DNA from 2 places in the Halomonas sp. WWR20 genome. Region 2 is predicted to be linked to the other one. Evidence: predicted binding sites of a transcription regulator. Region 2 holds the regulator's gene; the other holds the start of a gene.
What was found. Region 2 encodes FNR, which switches genes on or off when oxygen is low (the NO sensors DNR and NnrR bind a similar motif). Its sites were predicted from a motif close to TTGATNTANATCAA; they were not measured.

Region 1: a site for FNR is predicted at 2,314-2,327, ahead of ACW4DH_RS08495 (cytochrome-c peroxidase). Genes of this name have one in related genera too.

The regions. Positions count from the first base shown of each region.
Region 1 is NZ_JBTRHR010000003.1:431,880-443,514, forward strand. Features, by position in the region: gene guaD (guanine deaminase) at 1-1,065, shown strand, start outside; gene ACW4DH_RS08495 (cytochrome-c peroxidase) at 1,164-2,177, opposite strand; gene ACW4DH_RS08500 (hypothetical protein) at 2,572-3,234, shown strand; gene ACW4DH_RS08505 (FlgO family outer membrane protein) at 3,248-3,799, shown strand; gene ACW4DH_RS08510 (flagellar protein FlaG) at 3,869-4,246, shown strand; gene ACW4DH_RS08515 (alpha/beta fold hydrolase) at 4,390-5,175, shown strand; gene ACW4DH_RS08520 (TetR/AcrR family transcriptional regulator) at 5,269-6,042, opposite strand; gene ACW4DH_RS08525 (short-chain fatty acid transporter) at 6,303-7,631, opposite strand; gene ACW4DH_RS08530 (AMP-binding protein) at 7,688-9,340, opposite strand; gene ACW4DH_RS08535 (acyl-CoA dehydrogenase family protein) at 9,414-10,610, opposite strand; gene ACW4DH_RS08540 (SDR family NAD(P)-dependent oxidoreductase) at 10,620-11,387, opposite strand; gene ACW4DH_RS08545 (MFS transporter) at 11,496-11,635, opposite strand, start outside.
Region 2 is NZ_JBTRHR010000005.1:289,939-301,573, reverse strand. Features, by position in the region: gene ccoG (cytochrome c oxidase accessory protein CcoG) at 1-902, shown strand, start outside; gene ACW4DH_RS11840 (FixH family protein) at 905-1,417, shown strand; gene ACW4DH_RS11835 (heavy metal translocating P-type ATPase) at 1,417-3,900, shown strand; gene ccoS (cbb3-type cytochrome oxidase assembly protein CcoS) at 3,897-4,160, shown strand; gene ACW4DH_RS11825 (sulfite exporter TauE/SafE family protein) at 4,160-4,936, shown strand; gene hemN (oxygen-independent coproporphyrinogen III oxidase) at 5,007-6,392, shown strand; gene fnr (fumarate/nitrate reduction transcriptional regulator Fnr) at 6,514-7,257, shown strand; gene ACW4DH_RS11810 (hypothetical protein) at 7,513-7,806, shown strand; gene ACW4DH_RS11805 (LysR family transcriptional regulator) at 7,924-8,874, opposite strand; gene ttcA (tRNA 2-thiocytidine(32) synthetase TtcA) at 8,983-9,834, opposite strand; gene budC (meso-2,3-butanediol dehydrogenase) at 9,962-10,738, opposite strand; gene ACW4DH_RS11790 (NnrS family protein) at 10,808-11,635, opposite strand, start outside.

The DNA of each region.
Region 1 (11,635 bases), on a different contig from region 2:
ATGGCCTCCTATGGTCGCCAACTGCTCGACTGGCTCAATGAATATACCTTTCCCGAAGAGTGCCGGTTTGCCGAACGCGCCCATGCCGAGAATATCGCCGAGGCCTTTCTGGACGAATTGCTGCGGGCCGGCACGACGACCGCCCAGGTATTCTGCACCTCGCATCCGATCTCGGTGGATACCTTCTTTGCCGCTTCCCGGCGTCGCGGGTTGCGCATGCTCGCCGGCAAGGTATTGATGGACCGCAACGCACCCGAGGCGCTGGTCGATACCGCCGCAGGCGGCGCACGCGACACCGAGCGCATGATCGCCGACTGGCACGGTAAGGACCGCCTGGGTTATAGCTTGACACCACGCTTTGCCCCGACCTCCACTCCGGCTCAGCTCGAGGCGACGGGAGCGATTCTGCGCAATGCCCCTAACCTGCATCTGCAGACACACCTTTCCGAAAACCTCGGCGAAATCGACTGGGTCGCCGAGCTGTATCCGGAGCGCCGGGATTATCTCGACGTCTACGAGCATTACGGTCTGGTGGGCCCGCGCAGCACCTTCGCCCACGGAATTCACCTGACCCAGGAAATGCGTCAGCGTCTGGCCCAGGCCGGTGCCAGCATCGCCTTCTGTCCCACCTCTAACCTGTTCCTGGGCAGTGGCCTGTTCGATCGCATGGCCTGTCAAGAAGCCGGCCTCAACACGTCCCTGGCCAGCGATGTGGGTGGCGGCACCGACCTTTCCGGCTTCGGCACCCTGCAGGGGGCATACCAGGTCGGCGCCCTACTCAGCCAGCCCCTGACGGCTTGGCAAGGCTTTTACCGCCTGACCCTGGGCAATGCCCGGACGCTGCACCTTGACCAGCACATCGGCAGTCTACGCGAGGGGGCGGAAGCCGATATCGTGGTACTCGACTTGGACGCTACACCGCTGTTGTCACGGCGCATGGCACGCACCACGACGCTGGCGGAGCGTCTGTTCGCCTTGATGATCCTGGGCGACGAGCGCAGCGTATATGCCACCTGGGCGAACGGTCGACGTGTCCATCAGCGTCAAACCATCGCCGCGGCCTGAGGCGATCCGAAAGCCACGAAAACAGAAGCCACGAAAGCGCTACGCAAACAAGAGCCCCGCCCGTCGATGACGGGCGGGGCTCTTGTCATCCGTCTTACTTATTCCGCGAAGGGAATCGGCCGCGGCGTTTCCACACTGGAGGGAGGTAGCTGCGGCATGGCAAAGTCCGGTTGATCTCCCGTCAGAGTCCGCAGGAACGCAGCGATCTTTTCGATATTCTCCTGCTCGAGCTGACGTCCCACCTGTAGAGTGGCCATGACATTCACCGCTTCTTCCAGTTTCCAGTAGGCACCGTCATGGAAGTACGGGTAGGTCAGTTCCACGTTGCGCAGGGTGGGTACCTTGAATGTCATCCGGTCGGCATCCTGACCGGTGACCTCGAAACGCCCCTGCGACGGGTTATTGGTCAGATACTCCTCGAACATCCCCATGCGCTGGAAGGAAGTGCCGCCCACGGCCGGCCCATGGTGACAGCCGGCACAGCCGATCTCCTTGAACAGCTCGTAGCCGGCCAACTCGACGTCGCTCAAGGCGCTGTCGTCCCCCTTCAGCCACTGATCGAAGCGCGAGTGGGGAGTGACCAGCGTATTCTCGAACTCGGCGATGGCATCGGTCACCTCATCCATGCTGATCTCGCCGGTGCCGTAGACATCGCGGAACATCTGACGGTATTCGGGAATGGAGCTCAGTACGTCGATGGCCAGGCTGTGCGTAAAAGCCATTTCCTTGGGGTTGGCGATGGGTCCGGCGGCCTGCTCCTGCAGGCTCTTGGCCCGGCCATCCCAGAATTGCGCCATGCTCAGGCTGGAATTGAGCACCGTGGGCGAGTTGATCGGCCCTTCCTGCCAATGATCGCCGATGGAGGTCGGCAGGTTATCGCTACCGCCCATGCTGAGGTTGTGGCAGGAGTTACAGGAAATGGCCCCTGAACGTGACAGCCTTGGGTCGAAGAATAGTTTCTTACCCAGCTCTACCTTGAGCGGGTTCTCGACACTGACAGGCTCTACGGGCTTGATCGGTTCATCGGCAATGCGATCCGCAATGGCCGGCGAGGTAGCCACGGATGCGGCGACTCCCATGGCAGCAACAAATGCCCAGGCACGGTATTTCATTTTTTTCTCCCCTTGCTGAATCAGACAGGTCACTGCCCAGACAACCTCGCATCGGGTTGCCTTTTTGCTCTGTCTTCCATTATGGGGAGCCCCTGTCGGCGTGGCTTGATACCGGTCAAGTTCGCCACCGCCAGCGTTGATACAGATCAACACCCATGGCCCCTGATGGCGTCATGCGGCCCGTGGTCGAAAAAGCCAATGTCTGAAGCCGGCGTCTTTTCGACTTACAGACTCTCAGCACACAATAGAGTAATGACAACCTGCCGGAAGGTGCTCGCAGCAAGATCGATGCCACCACCATGTTTCCCGTGGCTTCTCAATCTCCCTCAAGCTTTTCCCTGTCACGCCGATACTTTCAAGAGACAACTCTACCTATCGAGACAGGATAACCATCATGCCGGTCAGGACATGGATCGTTGCCATAGGCAGCGCAGCGCTATTGAGTGGCTGCTTTTACGTCAACACTTCGCAAGCCCCCATGGTGACGACCTACCCTATTACGGAACAGCAGAAAATGCAGGCTGCCCACCATTGGGACGTGCTGGCCCAGCATGAGGCGCAACAGATATTGTCAAACCCCAGCCTGCGAGACAGATCTCTTTTCATCTCGGCAAACCGGCAAGCCACGCCTTTCGCCCGAGGCTTCGATGAACTGCTGATCAGCCAACTGGTATCGGGTGGCGCCGCCGTTCGCACCGACCCCATCAATGCCGCCCAGATCGGTTATACCGTGCAGGTCGTCAAACATCGGGACCGCGACTTCATCCGTCAGCCACGCGGCACCTGGACGGCGCTGACCACGGGGGTGGCAGTCGCCACCCTGCCGATCAACCAATGGCGTGAACCGGCCTTGGCGCTAATTCCGGCCGCAGGATTGATCGATGCGTTCAGCGGCAACTGGGCGGCGCTCAGCAACGAGGAAGTGATCATCACCACCCAGGTCACCGACAACAACCGAATCCTGTACTCCTCCTCGAACATCTATTACATCAATGCCGGTGATGATGATCATTACGAGTCCGGCGCGACACATATTCCCGTCACCAACCGCTGGTAAGCAGGCCATGAACATGACTCGATTCTGGAAACCCTTCGTTGGCGTGGCCCTGTCTTTATGTCTGGCAGTAGCGACCGGCTGCTCGACGACGAATCACGCCCCCCTACGCAATGACAGCGAAATCGATATTCTGAAGCTGGTCGACGAAGCGGCGACGGACCTCGTCACGCATGCCAGCTCGCTGCAGCCCGACAAGACAGTGATCGCCGCAACTTTTGTCAATATCGACAATCTTCAACAATCGTCCACCCTGGGCAGAACCCTGTCCGAGATGTTCGCATCCTCACTGGTCCGCTCCGGCGTCTCGGTGATCGAAGTCAAAATGCGCGATAGTCTGTTCATTCAGGAAGACACCGGCGAACTCATGCTCTCGCGAGATGTACACCGTCTTTCCGCCTCGCACGATGCCCAGGCGATCCTGATCGGCACCTATGCCCAGGGAGATTCATATGCCTATGTCAACGCCAGGATCATAAGAGCATCGGACAACATGATTCTGGGTGCGACCAACTTTACGCTCCCCATGAGTCGGAATGTTCGCTCGATGCTACCGATGCCGTACTGAGGCATCGTAAACGGCACGAAGCATAAGCACTAACAACAACCTCAATGGCGTGCTCACAAGGAACATCACATGGCGACCTCACCCACCGACATCACCCTGTCTCAAATCACCCCAACGGGCGGCACGCTAACCGCCCAGCAACGTCTGGAGACGTTGCTGGCGCATTTACCTGCATCCACCACCCTCCATGACCCCGATGCCACGCCCATTTCTGAAACGGCCTCATCGACCCGGGGGCAGCTCAGCGTAGAAATCGAATCTCTCAATACCAAGATGCGTGCCTACGGCGTCGAGTTTCAACTCGATGACTTCGACGGTCGGGTCATCACGCGCCTCGTGGACCGTGAAAGCGGCGATCTGATTCGCCAGATTCCTTCCGAGGAAGTGTTGCGGATCGCCAAGGCGCTGGACCAACTGCAGGGCCGCCTGATCACCTTGCGCGTGTAGCGTTTCGCTAGCACGACTAAAGCGTAAGCCAAGTCAGTTGACACCGCCTGAGCCTTCGCTAATGTACAAGCAGAGAATGAAACTTGGTTTCTCATAGCAGAAGACACCGGACGATAACAACTCACAATGACCAGGACGCCGCCATGCCTTACGCTGACGTTAACGGACAGCATCTCTATTACCAAGATACTGGTGGTCATCTACCCGCCATCATCTTCTCGCATGGTCTGCTGATGGACCATCGCATGTTCGAGCCGCAGATAAACGCCTTATCCACGCGCTACCGCTGTATCAGCTGGGATGAACGTGGCCACGGCAATACCGCCGGGGCAAGCCTCGAGCCCTTTACTTATTACGACTCGGCCAACGACCTGGCCGCACTGCTTGACCACCTCGATATCGAAAAGGCCATTCTGGTGGGAATGTCCCAAGGCGGCTATCTCTCGCTGCGTTGCGCACTGACCCATCCCCAACGGGTACGCGCGCTGGTACTGATCGACTCCCAGGCGCTGCCGGAAGCCCCCGAAACCCTGCCAAGGCATCGTGCCCTGATGGAACAGTGGTCCACTCAGGGGCTGTCGGAGGAAAGCGCCGATATGATCGCCGATATCATTATCGGTAGGAATTGGTCCGGCGCCGAGACGTGGAAAGCACGCTGGCAACAGAAAGCGGCACATGACATTGTCGCCTGTTTCACTACTCTGGACGAACGCGACGACATCCAGCCAAGACTGGGCGAAATCAATGTCCCGGCACTGGTCATCCATGGCACGGCGGACCAGGCCATCCCCACTCCACGAGCTCAGGCCATGGCCGAGGCCCTACCCCAAGCTCGGCTGGAATTGATCGATGGCGCGCCGCATGCCGCCAACCTGACCCACCCCGAACGGGTCAATGCGGCGATCGAGGGCTTTCTCGCCACTCTATAGCGTCGAGGTGGGCTGCTTCCGCGAGGCTTTTCACGGACTGAGCCTTCTGCTGAGGAGCAGGCCCCGTTCACCGTAGCCATAGGGAGTCATCGCTCAGGTAGCTGTTGCGAGTATCCGGCTTTCGATCAACTCGCGTACTGCCTGGGCGTACTGAGTGACGTCCAATTGCTGATCATGGTACTTGCGCCGTTTGATATACCAGTCCTGCAGCAGCGCTTTGATGAAGGAAGCGATGAGTCGAGTATCGACGGATTGAAAGACGCCCGTCTCGATACCTTCGCGCAGTATCGCCTCGAAAATGTTCTCGATCTCAAGCTCGACGGCGATCGCCTTCTGCTTCTCTTCCTGAGGCAGGGATTTGGCCTCCATATAGGAGAAATAGAACCAGGCCCGCATCAGCTCGCTCAGATAGAGGTGAGTGCGGATGGCAATAAACAGCTTCTCGCGGGGCGGCGAGACATGCTGGGTATACTTGAGCAGGGTGCGTCGGGTCAGAATGAAGCCGTGATTCTGAATCAGTTGGATCAGGTCATCCTTGTTCTTAATATAAGAGTAAAGCCCGCCCATGCTCAGCCCGGAGTCGTTGCACAAATCGCGCAGCGTCATGGCCTGGAAGCCTTTGGAATTGGCCAGACGCAACGTCGAATCGATGATTCGGATCAGATTCTTGACCGCCACCTTCTCCTTCTTGATACGAATCAGATCGGAATTCTGATGAAACAGCTCACTACAGATTTCCGATTTCGACAGACTGATTTCATCTTTGAACGCTTCATAATCCGACTGCATGCAGGACACCAGAAAACAGACATAGAAAAGACCTTCGGTATGGATTCCGGCATCCAACCAGGTTCGTAATACAGGCATGGCCAGACATGCCGCACCAGACGGCCAAGTCATTAAAGGCAGCACTTTTCCTGCTCAATACCGGAACACCAGCGTAACGATCCCGCTCGATGGCATGGTGAATATCCCCCCAGACCTCGGGCAAACATGATACCACCGGTTGCGGATCGCATAATGACACGACACCACATTCATGAATGTAGACTTTCCGGGTTGCGCCACTCTTCTACGACTGGTTGGCTACGGATTTGTACCCGGCGAGCCGCAACCGGAAATGGCCGTTATAGGAACAACAGCCCCAGCGAAAAGATGATACCGCTCCAGAAGAGTGCGATGACGGTATATCCCATGATGGAACGGACGTGGAGACCGGCGATCGCCAGGGCGGGAATGGTCCAGAACGGCTGGATCATGTTGGTCCATTGATCGCCAATCGCCACGCCCATGGCGACACGCGGCATGTCGGCACCCAGCTCGGCGGCAGCCTGCGCCATGATCGGTCCCTGAACCGCCCACTGTCCGCCTCCGGAGGGTACGAACATGTTCATCAGCCCCCCGCTGATCATGCTCCAGAACGGCAACGTATCCGCCGTGGAGATGCCCACGAACCAGCGAGCGATCATCGCGGCCAGCCCCGAATCCGCCATCATCGCCATGATACCGGCGTAGAAAGGGTATTGCAGGAACACCGGACCCAGCGTCCTGCCGGCATTGGCAACCAGTTCCACGAAGTGAATGGGCGAGCGCGACAGCAGGATACCCAAGGTAAAGAAGACGAAATTGACGGTATTGAGGTTCAGTCCGCCACCGTCGAACACAAAGTACTTGAGCAGGAACGCCAGGCTGATCGCCCCGACCAGGAGATTGATGATACGGGCATGCTCCAGCCGCTTGGCCGGGGTGTCGATGACGGGCGACGTCTCCTCATGCGAGGCGGCGACCTCTTCCATGGCCAGCGGCACACACTCCTCGTCACGCGGACGCAGCGCCATCATGACCACCGGCATGGTCAGCAACACCGCCAGCGCCATGATGACGTTCCAATACGCGAAGATCGTCTCCGAGGCAGGAATCACCCCGATGCTCGACTCCAGAAAGTGACCCGGCGTGGCGATCAATAGGGCCACGGAACTCGACAGCCCCATATGCCAGATCACGAATCCCGAATAGGCGGTCGCCACCAACAGCGGATAGTGAATGACGATGCCCTTGCGCTGGCACTGGATCGCCGTCTCCCGAGCGATGATCGCCCCGACGATCAGCCCCACGCCCCAGGAGAACAGCGACGCGATGCCTGACATCAACCCGACCATCAAATAGGCCGAGGATGGCGTCGTGACCATGGCGGAGAGCCTCTCCAGCAGTCTTTTCATGGGAGGCGTGTGCGCCAGGACATGGCCGGTGATCAAGGTCATGGCAATCTGGGCCGAGAAGGTCAGCAGCCCCCAGAATCCGTTGCCCCAGGAATCCACCGTATCGGCCAGCGAGTAGTCGGTTACGGTGAAGGCAAGGACGAACGCCAGCAGCGACAGCAGACAGGCGAAAATGAAGGCATCCGGCATCCAGCGCTGGAAGAGATACGTGAAAGGCGCGGCAAGCTTGTTGAGCATGGTGTGACTCCGTTGTTGTGAATTGTTATGGAGGTGGGTCAGGGTTGTGATACGCGTTACTGAATACGTTCGCGCAGGATGTTCTTGCGAATCTTGCCGGTGGCGGTCTTGGGCAGTTCGCCGATCACGACTTTCTTGGGCACCTTGAAGCGTGCCATGCGGCTGCGACAGAACTCGATGATCTCCTGTTCGCTGACATCCTCGTCGTCCGGCGAGACATGAATGAAGGCGCAGGGCACCTCCCCCCACTTCTCGTCGGGGCAGGCGACCACGGCCGCCTCCATGACCCGCGGATGGGCGTAAAGCACCTCCTCGATCTCCAGGCTCGAGATATTCTCTCCGCCGGAGATGATGATGTCCTTGGAGCGATCCTTGATCTCGACATAGCCGTCCGGGTGAATCACCGCCAGATCACCGGTGTGGAACCAGCCACCGCGGAAGGCTTCCTCGGTCTTGCGAAGGTTCTTGAAATAGCCCTTCATCACTGTATTGCCGCGGATGACGATTTCACCGAGCGTGACGCCATCCCAGGGTACCGGGCGGTCGTCCTCCACGCGCAACACCTGCATGTCGTCGATAGCGAAATTGGCCACGCCCTGTCGGGCCATCTTCTTGGCCAGCTCGGCAACGGGGAGCTGCGCCCACTCTTCCTGGCCGACGCAGAGCGCCGAGGGGCCGTAGGTCTCCGTCAGACCGTAAAGGTGCGTGATTTCGAAGCCGATCTGACGGGCCTTGGCAATCACCGTATCCGGCGGCGCGGCACCGCCAAGGGCAAAGCGTACCGGGGAGGAAATCGTTTTGCCCATGTGGCTCAGGTCATTGAGCAACATGTTCATGACGATGGGGGCTCCGCACATGTGCGTGACCCGGTGGGCCTCGATACGCCGATGAATCTCCTCGCAGTCGACACCGCGCAGACAGACGTGCGTGCCCCCGATGGCGGTCACCGCCCAGGGGAACCCCCAGCCGTTGCAATGAAACATGGGCAGTGTCCAGAGATAGACGCTCTGCGCCGTCATGTCGAAAGCCATGGCATTGCTCATCGCCGCGAGGTAGGCGCCGCGATGGTGGTAGACCACGCCCTTGGGATTGCCGGTCGTGCCTGAGGTGTAGTTGAGCGACAGCGAAGCCCATTCGTCTTCGACCGGCAGCCAGGCGAAGTCCGGATCGCCCGCCTCGAGCAGCGCTTCGTAATCGAGCCTGGTCGCGTCCCGGGTCGCACCCCCGTCGCGCTCGATGGCAATCAGCCGCGGCGGTGAATCGAGACCCGAAATGGCCTGCTCTACCAAGGCTTCGAAATCGGTATCGTAAAGCAGCGCCTTCGACTCGCCATGCTCGAGGATGAAGCCGACCGTTGCGGCATCGAGTCGGGTATTGACGGCATTGAGCACGGCCCCGAGCATCGGGATCGAATAATGGCTTTCCAGCAGCTCGCGGCCGTTGTGCGCCATCACCGATACCGTATCGCCCGGCCCGATGCCTTGCGCGGCAAGAGCGGAGGCCACCTGCCGGCAGCGTCGATAGAAGTCCTGATAAGTCAGGGTTATATCACCGTCGATGACCGCCGCCTTGTGCGGGAAGACATGCGCGGAGCGCTTGAGAAACGCCACCGGAGAAAGCGCCGAATAGTTGGCGTCGCATTTGGATAGCGTCGTGTCGTCGGGCTCCTGCATGTTCCTGCCCTCGGTCTTGTGGTTAGAACGGGTCATGGCCATTTTTCCCCTGTTCAGACATTTCCCTGTTCGACGTTGAGACGTTGCAGTTTTCCTGCCTGTCCGTGCCTCACCCCCAGGCCCAGAAGTCCTGGCGCTCCTTGAGCAGGTTGCGCGAGAAGACCATCTTATGGATCTCGGAGGCGCCGTCGACCAGTCGGGCCTGACGCGCGTAGCGGTAGATCCATTCCAGCGGTGTATCCTTGGAATAGCCGCGCGCACCGCATAACTGGATAGCGGTATCCACGGCCTTGTGCAATGTTTCAGACACTGCGACCTTGGCCATGGAAACTTCCTTGCGAGCGAAATCGCCCTGATCGAGCTTCCAGGCAGCGTGCATGGTCAGTAGACGGCCGACCTGGATCTCCATTGCCGCCTCGCCGAGCAGCCACTGCACGCCCTCGCGCTCGGCCAGCCGCTGGCCAAAGGACTCGCGCTCGGCGACATAATCGACAGCGATCTGCATGGAACGCTTGGCCAGCCCCAGCCAGCGCATGCAGTGCGTCAGGCGTGCCGTGCCCAGACGTATCTGGGTCAGCTTCAGTCCATCGCCGATCTCCATCAGCCGGTTCTCGTCGGGAATTCTCAAGCCGTCGAAACGCAGCTCGCAATGTCCGCCGTGCTCCTCCGGCCCCATGATCGGAATGCGCCGCACGATCTCCCAGCCCGGATCGTCGCGATGGAACATGAATGCCGTCAGCCCTTTGCGGGCGTCCTCCGAAGTTCGCGCGATCAGGATGAAATGTTCGGCGACACCCGCTCCGGTAATGAAATGCTTGTGTCCCGAGACGATCCAGTCATTTCCCTCGCGCCGTGCACGTGTCTGCATCATGGTGGGATCCGAGCCGCAACCGGGAGGCGGCTCGGTCATGGCAAAGGCGGAGCGGACCCGCCCCTCGACGATAGGTTGCAGCCAACGGTCCTTCTGCGCCTCGCTGGCCACCTTGTTGAGCACGATCATGTTGCCGTCGTCAGGGGCCGCCGAATTGAATACCACCGGTCCGAAGATCGAGCGGTTCATCTCCTCGTAGCAGGCCGCCATACCGACGATGGACAACCCCTGCCCACCGCGCGCCTTGGGCATCTGCAGTGCCCATAAGCCTTCCCGCCTGGCCTTTACGCGCAGCGATGCCAGCCGCGACTCATCGAGATTCTCGTGAACGTCGAAGGCCTCCGGGAGACGCTCCAACGGCAGCAGTTCGCGGTCGACGAAGGTCCTGATGCGCTGGCGATAGTCGTCGATTTCAGAAGAGAGCGTGAAATCCATGCGAAGCCCTTACAGAGAGGATTGGAGATGACCGCCGTCGACGACGATGGAGCTGCCGGTCATGTAGCGTGAAGCGTCCGAGGCCAGCAGCAACAGGGCGCCGTCGAGATCCTCGCACTGCCCGAGACGCCGCTGGGGAATGCGCTTGAGCATGCTCTGACCCTTGTCGGTGGCGAAGAATTCGCGATTGAGGTCGGTCTCGATATAACCCGGCGCCAGGGCGTTGACGCGAATCCCGTAGCGCGCCCACTCGAGCGCCAGGCTGCGGGTCAACTGCTCGAGCCCCGCCTTGGAAGCCGCGTAGGAGGCGATCGCTCCCGCCACCCGGTGGCCGAGGATCGAGCTGACGTTGACGATACTGCCGGATCGCTGCGCATCGATCAGACGCTTGGCGACCTGGTTGGCGACCCGCCAGCATCCCTTGAGGTTGATGTCGAGCACGTGATCCCACTCCTGCTCGGAAGTGTCCAGTGACATCTTGTTGACCGCCACGCCAGCGTTGCATATCGCGATGTCGACGACTCCGTAGCGCATCTGGGCATCATCGAGCCCCTCGCGGATACTGTCTGCCTGGGTGACATCCATCGGCAGCGGATGCGCCTCGCCGCCCTTTGCTCGGAGCTTTTCGGCCAACGCTTCCAGCGGCTCGACACGACGTCCCGCCAGCAGTACACGGGCACCCGCCGCACTCAACGTCTGCGCGAAATGGGCGCCGAGCCCGCCGGAAGCCCCGGTGATCAGAGCCGTTTTCCCGTCCAGGTTAAATATGCCATGCATGGTGTTTCTCCTTACGTCCCCCTTCGAAAATAGAGCGAGCGCTCGTTATTTACAATATCGAAGAAGCCGATGCCGACTAGACATAAGTGGTAAATGGGAAGGCGTGTGCTAGGACCGGGGATTTTCCGACACGTCTGCGGTCGCAAGTGGGCCTGAAAAGCCGCGAATCAACCAGCTGAGATAGATACCGACCGCCAGCACGGCGCAACTGATCACGAACACGACCTGAAAGCCCCCGGTCCATTCGA
Region 2 (11,635 bases):
GTCTGACCTTCGTTGGCTACTTCACTCCGATACGCGATCTGGTCGTCGACTTCTTTACACTGAGCGTGAGTGGCTGGGCGCTGTTCTGGGTGGGTTTCTTCACCGTGTTCACCTATCTCAACGCGGGTTGGCTACGTGAGCAGGTGTGTATCTACATGTGCCCCTACGCCCGCTTCCAGGCGGTAATGTTCGACAAGGACACCCTGATCGTGTCCTACGATGAAGCGCGCGGTGAGGCGCGCGGTGCGCGCAAAAGGAATGCCGACCCACGTGCCCAGGGGCTGGGGGACTGCATCGACTGCGGCCTCTGCGTTCAAGTCTGCCCCACCGGTATCGATATCCGCGACGGCCTGCAGTACGAATGCATTACCTGTGCCGCCTGCGTCGATGCCTGCGACAGTGTCATGGACAAGATGAACTATCCGCGCGGCCTGATCCGCTACACGACGGAGCATGCCCTGCATGGCGGCAAGACGCATATCCTGCGTCCACGCCTGATCGCCTACCTGGTCGCCTTGATCGCCATGATCGGGGTGTTTGTCTATACCGTCAGTGACCGTATGCCACTCGATGTCGATGTCGACCGTGACCGTAACCAGCTCTTCAGCGTGACACAAGGTGGCGCTATCACCAACGCTTATACCTTGAGCATCCGCAATCTGGACAACCAGCCTCACCAATACCGGATCTCGGCCCAAGGCATCGAAGGTCTGCATCTGACCGGCAATGACACGCTCACCGTCGCGGCCAGTTCCAGCCGTACCCTACCGATCCAGCTCGCCGCTCCGACGGATTCCATTACGGCCCCCAGCGAGGCCATCACGATCCGCGTCGCGGCTCAAGACGACTCGGCCATCACTCTGACCAAGGAAGCTCGCTTCCTGGGGCAGACTCGGAGATGAACATGACGCCTCCACGTCCTTGGTACAAAGAATTCTGGCCCTGGTTTCTGCTCGCGATTCTGGCGGCGTCCGTCGCCATGGGCACCACCTTTCTGGTGCTGTCGATTACCAGCTTCGATGGAATGGTCGAGGACAACTACTACAAGAAAGGCCTGGCCATCAATGAAATCCTCGATCAAGAGCAGCATGCCGCCGAGCTGAACATGGCCGCGGCTCTGAACATCGACGACCTTACCGGCGACATCACCGTCGAGTTGCAGGGCGACTCGCGCCCCGAGCAACTGCAGCTGAATCTGATATTCCCGGCACAGGGCAGACAGGATCAGAGCATTCTGCTGCAGCGCGTACGCGACGGACACTACGTGGGCCAGATTCCCCGGCAGTTGGAGTACCGCTGGTATGTACAATTGCAGCCGGTGGCGCAGGATGGCCCTCCCGAATGGCGGTTGAACGGTGAGGCTCACTTTCCCCTGGAGACGGCGATGCACCTGAGGGCAGCGGGTATCGACACGTAATGGTTCAGGACGCACTCAAGACCGCCGCCGATGCCAGCGAGACGGGGAAGGCCTGTTATCACTGCGGCGCACCGGTAGCTGCCGGTGCGGCTTGGTACATTCAACTGGACGAGCAGCGCTACCCGCTGTGCTGTCCGGGTTGCGAAGCGGTCGCCCACGCCATCGTCGATGGCGGCCTGGAGAGCTATTACCGCTTTCGTACCGAGTTGCCGGAGCGTCCCGATGACCGTCAGGCCGCGAAGGCCGAAACCTGGGCCGTTTTCGACGATCCCAGCCTGCAGCGGGAATTCGTTCATGCCGAAGATGAGACAGGCCGAGTCAATGCCACACTGGCGGTCGATGGCATTACCTGCGCCGCCTGCGCCTGGCTGATCGAACATCGTCTCAATGCACTCGACGGTATCCACTCCAGTGCCGTCAACTTGAGCCATCACCGTGTCCGGGTCGCCTGGGACCCGCAGCGCCTGAAATTTTCACGTATCCTCGCCGAGCTATCCGCCATCGGCTATCCCTCGCAACCCTACGAGCCCGACCTCGCCCAGCAGAAGCTGCAACGCGAGGAGCGTCAGGCCGTGCGCCGCCTGATCGTCGCCGCCATCGGCATGATGCAGGTGATGATGTTCTCGATTCCGCTATATGTCTCCGCACCGGAGGACATCAGCGAAAACTTCACCTTGCTGTTCCACTGGCTGTCGTTCGCTCTGACGACGCCGGTGGTACTGTTTTCCGCGGTACCTTTCTTCAAGAATGCCCTGCGCGACGTTCGCACCCGTCAGTTGGGCATGGACGTGCCGGTGTCCATCGCCATCCTCGGCGCTTACGTCGCCAGTACCTATGCGGTGCTGATCGGCGCAGACGATGTCTATTTCGACTCGGTGGCCATGTTCACCTTCTTCCTGCTGTTCGGCCGCTACATTGAAATGCGCGCGCGGCGGCGCAACGGCCACATCGGCAATGCCCTGTCGAGCCTGCTGCCCTCCAGTGCGGTACGTCTCGATGAGCAGGACCACGAACAGATCCTGCCGGCCAGCGCGCTCGTCGTCGGCGATCGTGTCCTGGTGCGCCCGGGGCAGAGCGTACCGGCGGACGGCGTCGTCGAATCCGGCCGCTCGAGCCTCGACGAGTCGATGCTGACCGGCGAATACCTGCCCGTGGTCCGTCAGGTCGGCGATAGCGTCACCGGCAGCAGCCTCAACGTCGAAAGTCCGCTGGTGGTGCGCGTCACGCATACCGGACGCGATGCCCGCGTTTCCGGCATTCTCGATCTCACCGACCGGGCCTTCGCCAGCCGGCCCAAGATCGCCGAGATGGCATCACGCATGGCGCACCACTTCGTGCTGCGGCTGCTAATCGTCACGCTCGGCGTGGCCATCGCCTGGGCCTTCATCGATCCTTCCCGCGTGCTGTGGGTCACCTTGTCGGTGCTGGTCGTCACCTGCCCCTGCGCCCTGGCTCTGGCCACGCCAACCGCGCTGACCGCCAGCCACGGCCAACTGCGTCGGCGGGGAGTATTGGTCACCCGTGCCCATGCGATCGAAACGCTGACCCAAGCGACCCGCGTCATCTTCGACAAGACCGGGACCCTGACGACCGGACGCATGAGGCTGCGCAACAGTCGTGTGGTTTCGCCCGTGCTGACAACGTCGCAATGCCGCGCATTGGCCGCCGCCCTCGAGGCACACTCGGAACATCCCATCGCGCGGGCATTTCGTGAATACCGTCTCTCCGAGGTCCGCGCGCATCAAGTGACCAGCATTCCCGGCCAAGGACTCGAAGGGGAGATCGACGGCGCACGCTACCGGCTCGGGCGCCCCGACTTCGCCGTTTCCAGTTCACCGCCTACCGCGCCGGTTGCCGGACAGTGGTTGCTGCTCGCCCGCGACAATGTTCCGCTGGCCTGGTTCGAGCTTGCCGACACCGTCCGCGAGGATGCCCGCGTCACGGTCAGCGCCCTACAGGCCGCCGGGCTCAAGGTGGAATTGCTTTCCGGCGACAGTTCCAGCGCCGTGGCCACCCTGGCCGATGACCTGGCGGTGGACGAGTGGACTGCCGGAGCCAGTCCCGAAGACAAACTGGCCCGGATCAGGGCGCTACAAGCGGCGAACGAGATCGTTATTATGGTCGGGGATGGTATCAATGACGTTCCGGTCCTCGCCGGTGCCGACGTTTCGATCGCCATGAACGGTGCCACCGACCTGGCGCGCACCAGTGCCGATGCCGTGTTGATGAGCCCTCGTCTGTGGCGTATCGTCGAGGCCATCATCCTGGCCCGCATGACACGGCGCCTGATCCGGCAGAACCTGGTCTGGGCATTGATCTACAATCTTTGTGCCCTGCCCCTGGCGGCCATCGGCTGGGTACCGCCCTGGGCGGCGGCGCTGGGAATGTCCATCAGTTCGTTGATCGTGATCGGCAATGCCCTGCGCCTCAATCGCGTACGGATGCCCTCGCCAGAGGCGTCTTCCCTGGAGCCGGCTTCATGAATATTCTCTTCCTGCTGATCCCCCTGTCTTTGGTACTGCTCGGCTTTGCTGTCTGGGCCTTTTTCTGGGCAGTGAAGTCGGGACAGTTCGATGATCTGGAAGGCCCGGCGCATCGCATCCTGTTCGACGAGGATGAAAACGACCTGACACCGGAACAACGTCGGCGCCGGGCGGCCCAGCGCACGACGCCTGCCGAGAAAGACGCTTCCCCGGCGTGCGCTTCGCGCGGCCGGGCGTCCCGCGATACGGACACGCATTGATGGACCCTACCGGCCTTGCGCTACCTCCGCTGGCGGCGGCCTTCGTCTTCGGCCTTTTCGGCGGGGCGCACTGCATCGGCATGTGCGGCGGTATCATGAGCGCACTGACCTTTGCCGTACCGCCCAGCATGCGCCACCCGGCACGTCTTACCGGACTGTTGCTGGGCTATAACCTGGGGCGCATCTTCAGCTATATGCTGGCCGGCACGCTGGTGGCATTGCTGGGCAGTCTGCTCGGCCATGCCATGGATACCCTCGCGCTGGCGCTACGCGTGCTGGCGGCCGTCATGCTGATTCTGATGGCACTCTACATCGCCAATTGGTGGAAAGGGCTGACGCGTATCGAGGCTCTGGGGCGGCACTTGTGGCGACGTATCGAACCGGCCGGACGCCGGCTGATGCCGGTCGTGAAAGTCCCCCAGGCCATGGCGCTGGGCGCTATCTGGGGCTGGCTACCCTGCGGGCTGGTGTATTCGATGCTCGCCTGGAGCTTGGCCGAAGCGGACCCATTGCTCGCCGCGGCCCTGATGGGCGCCTTTGGCCTGGGGACCCTGCCCGCGCTACTCGCCACCGGTGTCGCCGCACGTCAGATGGCCACGCTGATCCGACATCCCGCCACTCGTACCCTGGCGGCGAGCGTGATCATCCTGTTCGCGATGTGGCAGCTCTGGCATCTCTGGCCGGGCGGAATGTCGCATAGCATGACCAACTCCGCCATGCACGATGCCGCCGCTATTGGCACGCTTCACAAGAGTCAGCACTTACCCATGCATTGATGCAGGTCAGCCATTCGCGCCAGGCGGTGGCATAGCATGAGAAGCATTGCGCTACTCGAGATGCCCTGCCATGTCCGCCGATGCAGCACCAAGTCCCACTTTCGTCGCCCCGGTCTGGAGCGATGTCCTGACGTACCGCCATCTCACTAACGGCCCGCGCCACGAGGTTTATCCGCCGCTGGCGCTCATGGATACCCGCTTCGCGGCGCACGATCTGGAAGAGGCGCTTGCGCAGGGCCACGCCAGCGGCCGCAGCCTGTCCGTGTATGTGCATGTTCCGTTTTGCCGCAGCGCCTGCTTCCATTGCGACCGCTATCCCATCCTCGACGGATCAGCACGGCTGACCGGCCCCTACCTGGCGAGCCTTGAGCGGGAAATGGCGCTGTTTGCCAAGCATTTGCGCCCTTCGCGCACGCTCACACAACTGTACTGGAGCGGTGGTACGCCGACGTTGCTGTCCCTGGATCAGATGAGCGCACTGGTCGACCAGCTCGACTTTCACTTCGGGCTTTCCAGCCTGCCGGATCGCGACTATGCCATCGATATCGATCCCCGCGAGACCAATGTCTTCACCTTGCGCCACCTGCAAGCGCTGGGCTTCAATCGCCTGAATCTCGGCGTACAGGATCTGAACCCGCAGGTACAGCGCGCCATCAACCGTATCCAGCCACGCCAACTGGTCGAGATCCTGATCGACGAAGCCATGCGTCTGGGCTTCCGCTCGCTGAATATCGACCTGACCCACGGTCTGCCTCACCAGACCCAAGGCAGCTTCCAGGCGACACTCGAACAAGTCATCGAGCTGATGCCAGCCCGAATTTCACTGCATGATTACGCCCATCAGCCGCAACGTGTCCGCCTGCAACGGCGCATCAATGGCGCCGACTTGCCCGGTGAGGAGGAAAAACTGGCGATTCTACGCGGCGCTCACGAAAGGCTCGGCGCAGCGAACTACCAGCATCTCGGTATGGGATACTTTGTCCGCCGCGACGACTCCTTGGCCATCGCCCAGCGAGGAGCTCGCCTCAAATGGACCCTCCAGGGGTTTAGCGCGCAGGCCGAGAGCGACTTGATAGGGCTGGGGGTCGCGGCCATCAGCCAAGTCGGGAATTACTGTACCCAGAACGCAACCTCTATCGACGAGTGGCAGCGCCACCTCGATACCTCTCACCTGGCGGTCGCCAGAGGAATGCAACTGAGTCTGGATCAACAACTCCGCCGCTACGCCATCGAGCGGCTGGTGTGTGACGGGGCCTTGGATTTCACCCAACTGAGTGAAACGTTCGGCGTCGATGCCACTGAGTACTTCGCAGACATCCTGTCTCGCCTGATCCACGCCGAACGCGACGGTTTGATCGAACGCGACGCCACACATCTGCGCGTCACGCCGCTGGGACGCTTGGCCATACGTTATCTGGCATCAACCTTCGTTGAACCGTTAGCGCCTGATATGTAACGTCATTCTCGCCTAATGTTTAGAATATAAAAATACAAAAAGTTGCACGGCGAATACAGCGCTTTTTTCCACTCCGGACTTCCGTCATAATGTCCATTAGCCGCCAATTCTGGAGGACATCATGCTAAGCCCGGTCGCCACATCACGACACGCTCGTTTGAATGAGACACGCTGCCAGACGTGCAGCCTGAGCTCGTTATGCCTGCCGTTGGCGCTGGCGCTCGAGGACATGAGCCAGTTCGACGCCATCATTCAGCGTCGCGCTCCTTTGAAGAAAGGTGAAGTTCTGTTCCGCCAGGGGACCCCCTTCATGAGCGTATATGCCGTACGCTCCGGAAGTCTCAAGCAGGTCACCACCGACAGTACCGGTGAGGAACAGCTGACCAACTTCTACCTGCCCAGCGAGCTGGTCGGTCTCGATGGCATCGATGAACAGAAGTATCTAGGGAGCGTCATCGCTCTTGAAACCACCACGGTCTGCGAGATTCCCTTCGACCGTCTGGATGTGCTCTCCGAAAAGCTTCCTCAATTGCGCAATCAGCTGTACCGCAGCATGAGCAAGGAGATGCGCGATGACCGACGCATGATGCGCCTATTGTCACGCAAGACCGCCGACGAGCGTCTGGCCAACTTCTTTACCACCCTGTCGATGCGGTTCAGACGGCGCGGCTACTCCCCCTACAGCTTTCGCCTGTCGATGTCACGCGCCGATATCGGCAACTATCTGGGCTTGGCGGTAGAAACCGTCAGTCGCATTCTGAGCCGTTTTCAGCAACAAGGCCTGGTTTCCGTTCAGGGCCGCGAGGTCCACGTTCTGGACCTCGATGCGCTGTCCGCCCTCGCCGAAGGCGAAGGTTGCCACTAAACACGATTTGACCATGGCGCCAGCTTTTTAGCCGGCGTCACGCATGCAATCTTCGTCCCCTCTTTCGGTGCCGACGGCATCACCCTCCGCCCTCCCAGACATTGTTGCATTCATGACAACAGTGATATGCCCTTTCATGCGTTTATCATATTATTTCAAAGCGTATAATTAGCTTCATACAGAAAGGCGCGAATACGTTCTGCTTCAAAAGCTTTCTCGTCTTGCTGGCTATCCACATGTTTAAGGAAGCTAATCATGCGATCTACATCATTTGCAGCGCTCTCCGCCCTGGTGCTTGCCGTCACTACCAGCACCGCGATGGCAGCCGTCGCACCGCAAAGCACTTTCGTAGAAAACGATCGTCATGCCGCCATGGCGCTGGCGTTCGCGGATGTCGGTAACCCGTTGGCCCGTACCATGAGCACCCATACCAGTGCCGCGCACACTTTTGCGCCGTCACTGACGTCTCAGGAGCCACGTAACGCTATTGCGCAAGCTTTCGAGGACGTCAACGAGCCATTGCTGGATATCGGCCCGACAGCCGAATAAGGCGTAACAGGCTGCCCTTGAGAATTATTGAGGACTACTCGTCAGCAGTCTCGATAATCGTAAAAAACCCGCTTAGGCGGGTTTTTTTGGGGTGTCGAGCAGGCCCGCAAAGCAATCTTAGCCTCCATGCCCGTACATGCTTGCAAAGCCGGGAATGCTGCGCTCCCAGACCGGAGGATCACCTACCACTTCTTTTAGGCAGTCCACAAAGCGTGCCGTCTTCAGCGGCAAATATTCACGATGGGGATAAACGATATGGATGTCGGGATAATCCATCAAGGGCAGTTGAGGCAGCAACGGCAACAGATCCCCCTTGGTGATTTCCTCATTGAATACGAAGCTCGACAGCACGCCGAAACACAATCCGTGGCGCATGGTACTGTAAACGGCCAGAGGATCATTGGAGCGTAACCGGGTATACAACGGTATCCTTTCCGTGCCCCCTTGAGGATTGGTATAGCGCACGCTGTCGAGCACCAGCCCGTCGCGCGAATAGATAGCCGCAGGCAGTTGCGCCAACTCCTCAATGGTTTTCGGCATGCCAAAGCGTTCGATAAAGGCCGGGCTGGCACACATGATAGGGCGATTGCGCGCGAGAGGACGTGCGATCAGGTTGGAGTCTTCAAGCGGTAACAAGCGTATCGCAAGATCGTAACCGCCGCCGATGATATCCACGGTGCGCTCTTCAAGTTGAAGTTCAACGTGCGTTTCGGGATAGCGTTCGAGAAATATGCGTACCGCCTTGTCCACATACAAGCGCCCGAAGTGGGTAGGGCAAGACACCTTGAGAGTGCCTTTCGGAGTTCCGTGGTAGGCACTGGCGACCTCTTCGGTTTCCTCGAGCGTCGCGCGCAGCAACAGGCTGCGCTGGTAGATTTCCCGACCGACATCGGTCAGCGACAGGCTACGCGTCGAACGGTTGAACAGACGTACCTGAAGGTCCTCTTCGAGGTGGCCAATCTGGCGGGAGATGACAGAGCGATTGACGTTTCGCCGGTCCGCCGCCTTGGTAAAGCTGCCCGCTTCGACGATGTCGAGTAACAGCAGCAGGCGAGATGCCCTGTCCATCGCTTCGATCCTCTTGCGGCCCGCTGCCCGTCCTACTGCGCCCTTCTGCCAGAACCATGACGTCGGCCGATGCGACACACGGCTTGACTATGCGACCTGCAACGCTGGCTAGGCCTGACGTAGCAGGTCGAATGCCTCGATGCGGCTGTCCAGCAATGCCGCCTGCTTGGCCTCCAGTCCCTCGAAGTCGAACAGGTTACGATCGGCAAGCTGCGATGGCGCCACGTTGGTCACCGCCTTGAACATGGTTTCCAGGCGTCCGGGGTGCTTTGTCTCCCAGTCGGCGAGCATCTCCTTGACCACCTGACGCTGCAGGTTGGGCTGCGAGCCGCACAGGTTGCAGGGAATGATGGGAAATTCCATGAGCCGGGCGAACTCGGCGATATCGGCTTCGCGGCAGTAGGCGAGCGGGCGGATGACGATATTCTTGCCATCATCGGAGAGCAGCTTGGGCGGCATCGCTTTCAGAGTGCCGCCGAAGAACATGTTGAGAAACAGCGTCTCGAGAATATCCTCGCGGTGATGGCCAAGCGCCACCTTGTTGGCGCCGATCTCCTCGGCGAAACCGTACAGCGAGCCGCGCCGCAACCTTGAGCACAACGCGCAGGTGGTCTTGCCCTCGGGCGTCTTCTCCTTGACCACCGAATAGGTATCCCGCTCGAGGATATGGTAGGGCACGTCCAAACGTTCGAGGTACTCGGGCAACACATGCTCGGGAAACCCCGGCTGCTTCTGGTCGAGATTGACCGCCACCAGCTCGAAACGCACCGGGGCGTTACGCCGCAGGTTCATCAGGATCTCCAGCATGGTATAGGAGTCCTTGCCGCCCGAAAGGCAGACCATGACCTTGTCGCCGTCATGAATCATGCCGTAGTCGATGATCGCGTTGCCGACCTGACGACGCAGGCGTTTCTGGAGTTTGTCGAACTCGCGCTTGTCTTTGCCGGAGAGTGCTTGCATGGGATACAACACGGTGGGATGACTGGAAAGGCGCCTATCCTACCATCGACATGGAAGTCTGGGTACTTGAGAGGCGATGTACGCCTCCAAATGCGACCAGCGCGGCCGCATCCAGACTCCATGCCGATCACGCCTGCTTGGGTTGGCCATTGGAAGCCGACAGCCCGCCGTCAACCGGCAGGTTGACACCGTTGACGAAGCGCGCATCATGGCTGGCCAGGAAGGCGATCACATCGCCGATCTCTTCGGGCTCGGCCCCGCGGCCCATGGGGTTGCGCTCCTGAAACTTGTTCATCAGCGTTTCGTCATCCGTCATGTCCTTCGTCAACTCGCTCCAGGTCAGGCTCGGGCAGACGGCATTGACGCGCACGCCATCCGCGCCATGATCCATGGCCAGAGCCCGCGTGAAGTTGGTCACCGCGCCCTTGGCCGCATTGTAGAAGCTCATGCCCCAGTCACCCCCCGTGCCGGAGACCGACGAGACATTGACGATACAGCCCCGCTGCCTGATCAATTCGGGCATGGCTGCACGGCTGCAGTAGAAGACCCCGTCGAGATCGGTCGCCATGACTTCTCTCCAATCCTCGACACTCGCTTCGGTGATCTTGCCGGACGCCACGGTCCCGGCATTGTTGACCAGCACATCCAGGCGACCGAATCTGTCGATGACCTCCTTGAACAGCGCCTCCACATCCTCGAGCCGGGAGATATCCGTGGGGTGCACATAAGTCCGCTCGGAGAGTTGCGAGGCGATCTTGTCGAGCTTCTCCCGGGTGCGCCCCACCAGTACGACATGTGCACCTTCACTGTCGAAACGCTTGGCCGTGGCCGCACCGATGCCCGAACCGGAACCGGTAACCACGACCACCTTGTCGGTGAAACGCTGCATCTCTGACATCGTCATGAGTCACTCCGCAATGGTCGTTGGGTATGTCGCCTTCCCCAATGTAGACCATGGTGAAAGCAGCGGTTCTCAACCGGGCCGCCCGTCTGCCCGGGGGCGACTCAGCACCGGCCAGTACAGGGCGACGAACAGCGCGAAGGCTGCGACCCAACCGACCGCAGCGAGGATAAGCCCGGTGCGATAGTCGATGATCAGCAGCGCCATCAGTACCCGGCTGACGGCCGCCGCCAGGATCGCCAGATAGATGATCACGGCGAAGAGTGGGAGCTTCATGGGCCGGCCGGTATGTCCCATCGCCACCCGGGTCATCACCCCCAGGATCAGCGTGGCGATCCCGCCGATACCCAGCGCATGCTGCCAGGCAGCGGCCGGAACGGAAGCGGCAAAAGGCGCCAGCGCCAGCGCCTTGAGTCCCAGTGCCAGCACGATCCACACATAGGCCAGGTGCAGAATCCACAATAACGGCTGGGAAGCGGCCTGCCAGCCGGCCCAGCGCCACAGGCGCACGGCGTTGATACCTGCCGCCGCCAGCGCCACCAGCGCCCCGAGCACCGGCAGGCCGGCTATCAGATCGGCAGGAAACATCAACGCCGTCGTGATCAGCACGTAGCGATCGAAGCGCTCGGAACGCCGCACCGCCTCCGGCCGTCCACCATGCATGCGCAACCAGTTGGCGGTAAAGGCCGGCGTGATGCGCCCGGCAACCACCACGATCATTACCGTCAGCAGATCGAACGCCAGCATTTCCCCCAGCCGCAGCCAGGCCAGGCCGTGACCCGCCATGCCCAGATGCATGAAGCCGTTGCTCAGTGTCAGGAGGCCCAGTACCGCGACCAGGATCAGGTTGCGGCGGTTGCGGTATCGCAACAGCACGTACGCCACGTAGCCCGCCAGCAC